Regions from separate parts of the Streptomyces sp. NPDC086147 genome, predicted to be linked through region 2. Evidence: riboswitches for the same ligand, from Rfam matches in the RefSeq annotation. Region 2 holds a riboswitch; the other holds the start of a gene.
The links. A riboswitch is a leader RNA that binds a small molecule or an ion and turns the genes downstream of it on or off. The one in region 2 is predicted to bind glycine.
Positions count from the first base shown of each region.

Region 1: it holds a riboswitch for glycine, as region 2 does, so the genes downstream of both, gcvP (aminomethyl-transferring glycine dehydrogenase) here and gcvT (glycine cleavage system aminomethyltransferase GcvT) in region 2, are expected to answer to the same signal.

Region 1 covers NZ_JBFBJO010000002.1:9,332-14,579, reverse strand. The annotation lists gene gcvP (aminomethyl-transferring glycine dehydrogenase) at 1-2,825, opposite strand, end outside; glycine riboswitch at 3,004-3,103, opposite strand; gene AB0398_RS04890 (PRC-barrel domain-containing protein) at 3,216-3,590, shown strand; gene AB0398_RS04885 (DNA polymerase IV) at 3,732-5,180, opposite strand; gene AB0398_RS04880 (MerR family transcriptional regulator) at 5,236-5,248, opposite strand, start outside.
Region 2 covers NZ_JBFBJO010000001.1:767,682-772,929, reverse strand. The annotation lists gene AB0398_RS03660 (enhanced serine sensitivity protein SseB) at 1-658, opposite strand, end outside; gene AB0398_RS03655 (AAA family ATPase) at 784-1,446, opposite strand; glycine riboswitch at 1,598-1,712, shown strand; gene gcvT (glycine cleavage system aminomethyltransferase GcvT) at 1,880-3,004, shown strand; gene gcvH (glycine cleavage system protein GcvH) at 3,082-3,462, shown strand; gene glyA (serine hydroxymethyltransferase) at 3,495-4,763, shown strand; gene AB0398_RS03635 (L-serine ammonia-lyase) at 4,923-5,248, shown strand, end outside.

The DNA of each region.
Region 1 (5,248 bases), on a different contig from region 2:
CCGTCGATGCGGCGCACCGGCGGCCAGTACTTGTCGGCGGCCGAGACGCCCGCCGGGAAGACCGCCTCGTCACGGGTGTACGCGTGGTTCCACTCGCCGCCGAGCGCGGCCGCGGTGTGCGGGGCGTTGCGCAGCGGGTTGTCCTCCGCCGGCCACTCGCCCGCGGCGACCTTCTCGATCTCGGCCCGGATCGCGATCATCGTGTCGCAGAAGCGGTCGAGTTCGGTCAGGTCCTCGGACTCGGTCGGCTCGATCATCAGCGTGCCGGCCACCGGGAAGGACATCGTCGGCGCGTGGAAGCCGTAGTCGATGAGGCGCTTGGCGATGTCGTCGACGGTGACGCCGGTCGCCTTGGACAGCGGGCGCAGGTCCACGATGCACTCGTGGGCGACCAGACCGGCCGGACCGGTGTAGAGCACCGGGAAGTGCGGCTCCAGGCGCTTGGCGATGTAGTTCGCCGCGAGCACCGCGACCTGGGTGGCGCGCTTGAGGCCCTCGCCGCCCATCAGGCGCACGTACGACCAGGAGATCGGCAGGATGCCGGCGGAGCCCCACGGGGCGGCCGAGATCGGGCCGACGCCGGTCTCCGGGCCCGCGGTGGGCTGGAGCGGGTGGTTCGGCAGGTACGGGGCGAGGTGGGCGCGGACGCCGACCGGGCCGACGCCGGGGCCGCCGCCGCCGTGCGGGATGCAGAAGGTCTTGTGCAGGTTCAGGTGCGAGACGTCGCCGCCGAAGTGGCCGGGCTTGGCCAGGCCGACCAGGGCGTTGAGGTTGGCGCCGTCGACGTACACCTGACCGCCGGCCTCGTGGACCTCGGCGCAGATGTCCGCGACGTGCTCCTCGAACACGCCGTGCGTGGACGGGTAGGTGATCATCAGGACGGACAGCTCGTCGCGGTACTGGGCGATCTTGGCCCGCAGGTCCTCGACGTCGACCTCGCCGTCGTCGGCGGTCTTGACGACGACGACCTTCATGCCGGCCATCACGGCGGAGGCGGCGTTGGTGCCGTGCGCGGAGGACGGGATGAGGCAGACGGTGCGCTGCTCGTCGCCGTTGGCCCGGTGGTACGCGCGGACGGCGAGGAGGCCGGCCAGCTCGCCCTGCGAACCGGCGTTGGGCTGGATCGACACCTTGTCGTAGCCGGTGACCTCGGCGAGGCGCTCCTCCAGCTCGGTGATGAGCGTGACGTAGCCCTCGGCCTGCCCGACCGGGGCGAAGGGGTGCATCTGGCCGAACTCGGGCCAGGTCACCGGCTCCATCTCGGTGGTCGCGTTCAGCTTCATCGTGCAGGAGCCGAGCGGGATCATGCCGCGGTCGAGCGCGTAGTCGCGGTCCGCGAGGCGGCGCAGGTAGCGCAGCATCGAGGTCTCGGAGCGGTGCGCGTGGAAGACCGGGTGGGTCAGGTACGCGTCGGAGCGCAGCAGACCGGCGGGCAGCGCGTCCTCGGTGGCGGCGTCCAGGGCCTCGGCGTCGGCGGTGACGCCGAAGGCGGCCCAGACGGCGGCGAGCTGCTCGCGCGTGGTGGTCTCGTCGCAGGAGACCGACACGTGGTCGGCGTCGGCGCGGTAGAGGTTGACGCCGGCCTCGCGGGCGGCGGCGGCGACCGCGTCGGCCTTGCCGGGCACGCGGGCGGTGAGGGTGTCGAAGAAGACGTCCTCGGTCAGCTCGACGCCCCCGGCGCGCAGACCGGCGGCGAGGATCGCGGCGTACCGGTGGGTGCGCAGCGCGATGCCCTTGAGGCCCTCGGGGCCGTGGTAGACGGCGTACATGCCGGCCATGACGGCGAGCAGCACCTGCGCGGTACAGATGTTGCTGGTGGCCTTCTCGCGGCGGATGTGCTGCTCGCGGGTCTGGAGGGCCAGGCGGTAGGCGCGGTTGCCGTCGGCGTCGACGGAGACGCCCACGAGGCGGCCGGGCAGGGAGCGGGCGTGCTTGTCCTGGACGGCCATGTAACCGGCGTGCGGGCCGCCGAAGCCCATCGGGACGCCGAAGCGCTGGGTGGTGCCGACGGCGATGTCGGCGCCGAGCTCGCCGGGCGAGGTGAGCAGGGTGAGGGCGAGCAGGTCGGCGGCGACGGTGACGATCGCGCCGAGCTCGTGGGCCGCGTCGATCAGCGGCTTGACGTCGCGGACCGCACCGGAGGCGCCGGGGTACTGGAGGAGCACGCCGAAGACGCCGCGCTCGGCGATCTCGGCCGGGATGCCCTCGCTCAGGTCGGCGACGACGACCTCGACGCCGGTCGGCTCGGCGCGGGTCTCGATGACGGCGATCGTCTGCGGCAGGGCGTCGGCGTCGATCAGGAAGACGCCCTTCTTCACCTTGCCGACGCGGCGGGACAGCGCCATGGCCTCGGCGGCGGCGGTGCCCTCGTCGAGCAGGGAGGCGCCGGAGGTGGGCAGGCCGGTCAGGTCGGCCACCATCGTCTGGAAGTTCAGCAGGGCCTCCAGGCGGCCCTGAGAGATCTCCGGCTGGTACGGCGTGTAGGCCGTGTACCAGGCGGGGTTCTCCATCACGTTCCGGAGGATGACCGGCGGGGTGAAGGTGCCGTAGTAGCCGAGGCCGATCATCGGGGCGAGGACCTGGTTGCGGTCGGCGAGCGCGCGCAGCTCGGCGAGCACCTCGGCCTCGGTGCGCGCGGCCGGCAGGCCCAGCGCCTCGGCGTTCTTGATCACGTCCGGCACCGCGGCGGCCGTGAGCTCGTCGAGCGAGCCGTAACCGACCTGGGCGAGCATCTTGGCCCGGGCCTCGGCGTCGGGCCCGATGTGCCGCTGTTCGAAGGGGATGCCCTGCTCGAGCTCGGAGAGCGGAATGCGGTTGGCGGTCATGTACGGAGGCCTCCTGGTCGTCACGACCTGCGAGGGGCACCACGGCGCGGGTACCCGGACGGCCTCCCCCTCTGTCATCTCAACCTGAGAGTTTCACCGGCACGCCTCGCGGCACGCCGGCTTTCACCGTCGGTGAGAGCGCATGCCGTCGGACATCCGCTCTGCTTTCCAGAGTGACCTCGTCCGCGCGGTACAGGGGCCTGAGAGATTCCGGGGAGGATTTGCTCCTTCGGCGCCCACCGGAAGGTTTCTCCGGGGGACTCTCCCGCACGGGGTCGACAGCCACACCCAGCCTACCAGCGCGGTTGGCACTCCCTTCGCTCAAGTGGCCGACATCCCGGATGTGCCCTTTGGTAGGGGGTAGAGGAGTTGCGACCAGTTGGAGGGACCGTGCAGACCGACATCGATCCGCGCAGCCTGATCGGCCGCAAGGCGTACGACCGGAACGGACACAAGATCGGAACCGTCGACGAGGTGTACCTGGACGACGCGACGGGCGTCCCGGAGTGGGCCGCGGTCCGCACCGGCCTGTTCAGCCGGGACGCCTTCGTCCCCCTGGAGCCGAGCGACCTGCTCGACGACGGCCTCCACGTCCCGTTCGAACGCGCCCTCATCAAGGACGCCCCGGACTTCGGCGTGGGCCGCCACCTCTCCCCGGAGCAGGAACTCCAGCTCTACCGGCACTACAGCCTCGCGCTCCCCCCGCCCCCGACGGACGTCCCGGACAAGGACTTCGGCCGCCTGGCGGGTCAGGACGGCGGCTGACCCGGAACCGGCCCCGGCACACCCGCCCGTCGCCACGGGCGACGAGCAGGCGAGCCCCGCGGCCGAAAACGCCTCACGGCCCGCAGCCGCCGACGTCGCGACACCGCTCACGGGAGAACCCGCACCTCCCCCCACCCACCGTCACAGGTGGTGCGGGTGGGAATCCGGCCCGGCCGCCGGGCCGGGCGCACCCCCGCGGCCCGCAGCCGCCGACGGCGCGGGCACGGGCACCGCCCCCGGCACAGGGTCCCGCACCAGCGGCAACGCCTCCCCCGCCTCCAGCTCCGGATCGTCCACCGCGAACGTCCGCACCCGCCCCGGCGCCGACCCCGGCTCCTCGAACCGCACCGTGACCCGCCCGAGCCCGCTCCCCTGCACCCACCCGGCCCCGTGGACCACGTGCCGCACGTCGTGCCCGGGCGCCCAGTGCCGCTCGACAGGCCTGGCCGGCTCGGCCACCGGGGCCACCGGCACCGCAGGAACAGCGCCGGCGCCCTCTTGGTCCCGTTCCCCCACCGGCTCCGCCTGGGCGAACAGATCCTCCTGCGTGTAGTCCGCGAGCCCGCTCACCCCCACCCCGAGCAGCCGCACGCCCCCCGTGGTGTCCACGGATTCGAGCAGCCGCCCCGCCGCCTCCCGCACGACCCCGAGCGCGTCCGTCGGCCCCCGCAGCGTCTCGGAGCGGGTCAGCGTCGAGAAGTCGAACCTCCGCACCTTCAGGACGATCGTCCGCCCCGAGTGCCCCGACGCCCGCAGCCGCTCCACGCACCGCTCCGCGAGCCGTTCGACCTCGCCCCGGATCCGCACCCGGTCGTGCAGGTCCACGGCGAAGGTGTCCTCGACGGAGACGGACTTGGCGTCCCGCTCGGCCACCACGGGCCGGTCGTCGTGCCCCCGGGCCATCCGGTACAGCGAGGACCCGTGCGCCCGCCCGAGGAGCCGTACGAGTTCGTCCTCGCCCGCTTCCGCGAGGTCGGACACCGTCGTCATCCCGGCCCGCCGCAGGTGCTCCCCGGTCGCCGGCCCGACCCCGGGCAGGATCCGCACGGACTTCGGTCCGAGGAGCTCCCGCTCGGTGCCCGGCTCTATGAGGGCGAGTCCGTCGGGCTTCGCCTGCTCGGAGGCGATCTTCGCGAGCATCTTGGACCCCGCGAGCCCCACGGACCCGGTGAGCCCGGTCGTCGCGAGGATGTCGGCCCGCAGCCGCTCCCCCGCCGCCCGCGCACCGGCCGTGTCGCGGGCGACGTCCCCCGCCTCTAGGTCCACGAAGGCCTCGTCGAGGCTGAGGGGCTCCACGAGCGGGGACAGCAGCCCGAGCAGCCGCATGACCTGCTCGCTGATCGACCGGTAGAAGGCGAAGCGCGGCACGAGATAGGCCGCGTTCGGCGCGAGCCGCCGCGCCTGGCCCATCGGCATCGCCGAGTGGACTCCGAAGCGGCGCGCCTCGTACGACGCGGTGGCGACCACGCCCCGGGGCCCGAGCCCGCCCACGACCACGGGTTTTCCGCGCAGGCTGGGCTTCGCCGCCTGCTCGGCGGCGGCGAAGAACGCATCCATGTCGAGATGCAGGATCGTCGGCGCGGTTCTCACGCCTCCGATGCTCCCTCATCCCACTGACAACGCCCCGCGACGGCCCCGGGCCGGCTCAGACCGCCCGG
Region 2 (5,248 bases):
TCAGGTTGACCGGCCAGGCGACCTCGACGCGGCCGAGGGCCCGGCCGAGGGCGTCCAGGGGCGCGGTGCGGTCGGCGCCCTCCCAGCGGGAGAGCTGGACGCCGATGAAGAGGGCCGGTTCGGTGCCCTCGACGCTGGCGAGGGCCCGGCGGGCGCTGGTGACGACGCCGGTGGCCTCGAACTCGGCGGAGGCGGCGGCGAGGAAGTCGACGGGGTCGTCCTGCCAGTCGGGCTCGAAGAGCCGGACGCGGCCGCCGGACGCGGGGCCGTCGAGCGGGGTCCGGCCGGCGCGGCAGAGCTCGGCGACGGCGGGCGGGGGCAGCGGGACGCCGACGGTGCCGCCGGGGTTCACGGCGATGCCGAGCTGCGGGGGCAGGCCGCGGGCGAAGTCGCGGGCGGGGGCGACGGCGAAGGACATGTGGTCGCCGGCGCAGGCGCGGAACTGCTGCTCGGAGCTGAAGACGGGGACGTAGGCCGCGCCGTCGATCTCCATGGTGGCGAGGTCCAGGTCGGTGCTGTCGGGGCCGCCGCCGTTGGGCAGGGGGATCCAGACCGGGCTGCGGCCCAGCACCTCGACGAGGCGGCCGCCCGCCTCGGGGTTGCCGAGCGAGGCGGCGAGGACCTCTTCGAGCTCGTTGCCCGGCCACGTCACGTCCACGGTCCCGCTCCCCTTCTCCGCACGGCCTGCCGTACCCGGCCGCCCGGCAGCACCCTAACGCCACCCCGGCGCCGCCGTGGCCGGAAGAGAGGGGTACGAGCGCCCCGGACGCGCCGTGCGGAGGGTCAGGCCGCCTCCCCGAAGGTGATCGTCCGGAGGGTGTCGGCGGCGTCCCGGTCGAGCAGGGTCGCCGAGGCGCAGCCGTGCGGGAGCCGGCCGGTCTCGGCGGCCCGCAGCAGCCGGCCGACCGCGCGCCGGTGCCGGGCGAAGGCGTACGCGGAGACGCCCCGGCCCCGGGCGTGCTGCCCGGCCCTGGCGGTGTCCGGGGTGACGTCGAGGAGGACCAGGTGCAGGTCGCTCCCCCGGCGGCGGGCCTCGCGGGCGAGCCAGCCGCGCACCCAGGACTGGGTGCCGCAGTCGTGCACGACCACGCCCGCGCCGGAGCGCATGGCGCGGCGCAGCCCGGCGTAGTGCGCGATCCGGACCAGGGGGCGGTAGAGGGCGTACGGCAGGAGGCGGGGCATCCGGGCCTCCCAGCGCTCCCGGGCGTCCTGGGAGTCGATGCCCCGGCCCCCGGCGGTCCGCTTCATCAGGGTGGACTTGCCGCTGCCGGGCAGCCCGGAGACGACCACGAGGTCCCCGGCCGCGAACACGAGGGCTCGGGGGCCCCGGCCGCCGCGCTCGCGCAGGTCCCGCAGGGCCCGGTCCCGTCTCCGGGTCCGGGCGCGGGCCCGTGGGGACGGTATGCCGGTACTCGTCGCATACGCGCCGGTGTGCTGGAACGTCATAGCCTCTCCCCCTGCCGGGCCTCAGGAGACCCTTCCCAAGAAGTGTAAAGAAACGGTAATGGGGCACAAGCGATTTGCCGCGCCGACACCGCGTGCAATGATGTGCGCGCCAGGCGCCCACGGTCGCCTGTACAACCGCATACCGGCCGTTCGAATCCGCGCGGGAGAGTTCCGGACCACGGAGTGGGTGACCACCCGGTGCGTCCGGGCGCCGAAGGAGCAAGACCCTCCCTTGAATCTCTCAGGCCCCGTACCGCGTGGATGAGGCAGATCTGAAAAGCGGGACACCCTGTGTCCCCACCCAAGGTGCAAGCCGGGATCTCGGTGACGAGATGACCCCGGTGAACCTCTCAGGTTCCATGACAGATGGGGAGGACGTCCTCGCCCGTCATGTCTTCGTCACCGAACGCCCTTGGGACCCGGGAGCCACCCCATGACCTCTGCCCCCCGCCTGACCGCCCTCGATGCCCTGCATCGTTCGCTGGGCGCGACCATGACCGACTTCGCCGGCTGGGACATGCCGCTGCGGTACGCCAGCGAGCGCGACGAGCACACCGCGGTCCGCACCCGGGCCGGCCTCTTCGACCTCTCCCACATGGGCGAGATCACCGTCACCGGACCGCAGGCCGTCGAGCTGCTCGACTTCGCCCTCGTGGGCAACATCTCCACGGTGGGCACGGGCCGCGCCCGGTACACGATGATCTGTCGCGAGGACGGCGGCATCCTGGACGACCTGATCGTCTACCGCCTGGGCGAGACCGAGTACATGGTGGTCGCCAACGCCTCCAACGCCCAGACCGTCCTGGACGCCCTCACCGAGCGCGCGGCCGGCTTCGACGCCGAGGTCCGCGACGACCGCGACGCGTACGCCCTGATCGCGGTCCAGGGCCCGGAGTCCCCCGGCATCCTGAAGTCGGTCACCGACGCCGACCTGGACGGCCTGAAGTACTACGCCGGCCTGCCGGGCACGGTCGCGGGCGTGCCCGCGCTGATCGCCCGCACCGGCTACACCGGCGAGGACGGCTTCGAGCTCTTCCTGAAGCCGGAGCACGCCGAGGGCGTGTGGCGGGCGCTGACCGCGGCCGGCGAGGGCGTCGGCCTGATCCCCTGCGGCCTGTCCTGCCGCGACACGCTCCGCCTGGAGGCGGGCATGCCGCTGTACGGCCACGAGCTGACCACCTCCCTCACCCCCTTCGACGCCGGTCTCGGCCGGGTCGTGAAGTTCGAGAAGACGACCAACGAGGGCCGCTTCGTCGGCCGCGAGGCCCTGGAGAAGGCCGCCGAGCGCGCCGAGACCGCCCCGCCGCGCAAGCTGGTCGGCCTGATCGCCGAGGGCCGCCGGGTCCCGCGCGCCGGGTTCTCCGTCGTCAAGGACGGCGAGGTCGTCGGCGAGGTCACCTCCGGGGCCCCGTCCCCGACCCTCGGAAAGCCGATCGCGATGGCGTACGTGGACGCGGCGCACGCGGAGCCCGGCACCCAGGGTGTAGGTGTGGACATCCGGGGCACCCACGAGCCGTACGAGGTCGTGGCGCTGCCGTTCTACAAGCGCCGGAAGTGACGCGTCCGTCCCACTCCGCGTCTCACCCCGCAAGACCGACGTTCATCAGCACTCCCCCGATCCAGGAGAATCAGGTCATGAGCAACCCCCAGCAGCTGCGGTACACCAAGGAGCACGAGTGGCTGTCGGACGCCGAGGACGGCGTCGCGACCGTCGGCATCACCGAGTTCGCGGCCAACGCGCTCGGTGACGTCGTCTACGCCCAGCTCCCCGAGGTCGGCGACACCGTCACCGCGGGCGAGACCTGCGGCGAGCTGGAGTCGACGAAGTCCGTGAGCGACCTGTACTCCCCCGTCTCGGGTGAGGTCGTCGCCGCCAACCAGGACGTGGTGGACGACCCGTCGCTGGTGAACACGGCTCCGTTCGAGGGTGGCTGGCTGTTCAAGGTGCGCGTCGCGGGTGAGCCGGACGACCTGCTCACCGCCGACGAGTACGCCGCGTTCTCCGCCGGGAACTGAGACCGGGCCCGAGACCCCTTAGGGATCGATTCATGTCGCTTCTGAACACTCCCCTCCACGAGCTGGACCCCGACGTCGCCGCCGCCGTCGACGCCGAGCTCCGCCGTCAGCAGTCCACCCTGGAAATGATCGCCTCGGAGAACTTCGCTCCGGTCGCGGTCATGGAGGCCCAGGGCTCCGTCCTCACCAACAAGTACGCCGAGGGCTACCCGGGCCGCCGCTACTACGGCGGCTGCGAGCACGTCGACGTGGCCGAGCAGATCGCCATCGACCGCGTCAAGGACCTGTTCGGCGCCGAGTACGCCAACGTCCAGCCGCACTCCGGCGCCTCCGCGAACCAGGCCGCCCTCTTCGCGATCGCCCAGCCGGGCGACACGATCCTGGGCCTGGACCTGGCGCACGGCGGCCACCTCACCCACGGCATGCGCCTGAACTTCTCCGGCAAGCAGTTCGACGTGGTCGCGTACCACGTGGACGAGGCCGGTCTGGTCGACATGGCCGAGGTCGAGAGCCTCGCCAAGGAGCACCGCCCGAAGGTGATCATCGCGGGCTGGTCGGCGTACCCGCGCCAGCTGGACTTCGCGGAGTTCCGCCGGATCGCGGACGAGGTCGGCGCCTACCTGTGGGTCGACATGGCCCACTTCGCGGGCCTGGTCGCCGCCGGTCTGCACCCGAACCCGGTCGAGCACGCGGACGTGGTGACCTCCACCACGCACAAGACGCTCGGCGGCCCGCGCGGCGGCATCATCCTGGCGAAGAAGGAGTTCGCGAAGAAGCTGAACTCCTCCGTCTTCCCGGGCTTCCAGGGCGGCCCTCTGGAGCACGTGATCGCGGCCAAGGCCGTCTCCTTCAAGGTCGCGGCCTCGGAGGAGTTCAAGGAGCGCCAGCAGCGCACCCTGGACGGCGCCCGGATCATCGCCGAGCGCCTGGTCCAGGACGACGTGAAGGCCCACGGCGTCTCGGTCCTGTCCGGCGGCACGGACGTGCACCTGCTCCTGGTCGACCTGCGCGACTCGGAGCTGGACGGCCAGCAGGCCGAGGACCGCCTCCACGAGGTCGGCATCACGGTCAACCGGAACGCGGTCCCGAACGACCCGCGTCCCCCGATGGTCACCTCGGGCCTGCGCATCGGCACGCCGGCGCTCGCGACCCGCGGTTTCGGGGCCGAGGACTTCCGCGAGGTCGCGGACGTCATCGCCGAGACCCTGAAGCCGGGCTTCGACGCCGAGAAGGCCGAGGCCCTCAAGGCCCGGGTGACCGCCCTGGCGGACAAGCACCCGCTGTACCCCGGCCTGAAGTGACACCTTAGTAATTTCGTACGCTTTTGTTCGTACGGACATCCGGGGCACCGCGCACACTGGAACAACGGGCGCGGTGCCCCGACCCATGTCCCCCGCCCGCACGCCTTCTCTGCACCACCCCGGCAGACAACGACGTCCAGCCCCACAAGGAGTCCTCCCGTGGCCATCTCGGTCTTCGACCTGTTCTCGATCGGCATCGGCCCGTCGAGCTCCCACACGGTGGGCCCCATGCGCGCGGCCCGGATGTTCGCCCGCCGGCTGAAGAACGAGGGCCTGCTGGCCCACACGGCGAAGGTGCGGGCGGAGCTGTACGGCTCGCTCGGCGCCACCGGCCACGGCCACGGCACCCCGAAGGCCGTCCTGCTCGGCCTGGAGGGGAACTCTCCCCGCACGGTCGACGTCGAGCACGCGGACGAGGAGTTCGAGCGGATCAAGGCGAGCGGCCGGATCAACCTGGTCGGCGCCCACGACATCCCCTTCGACTT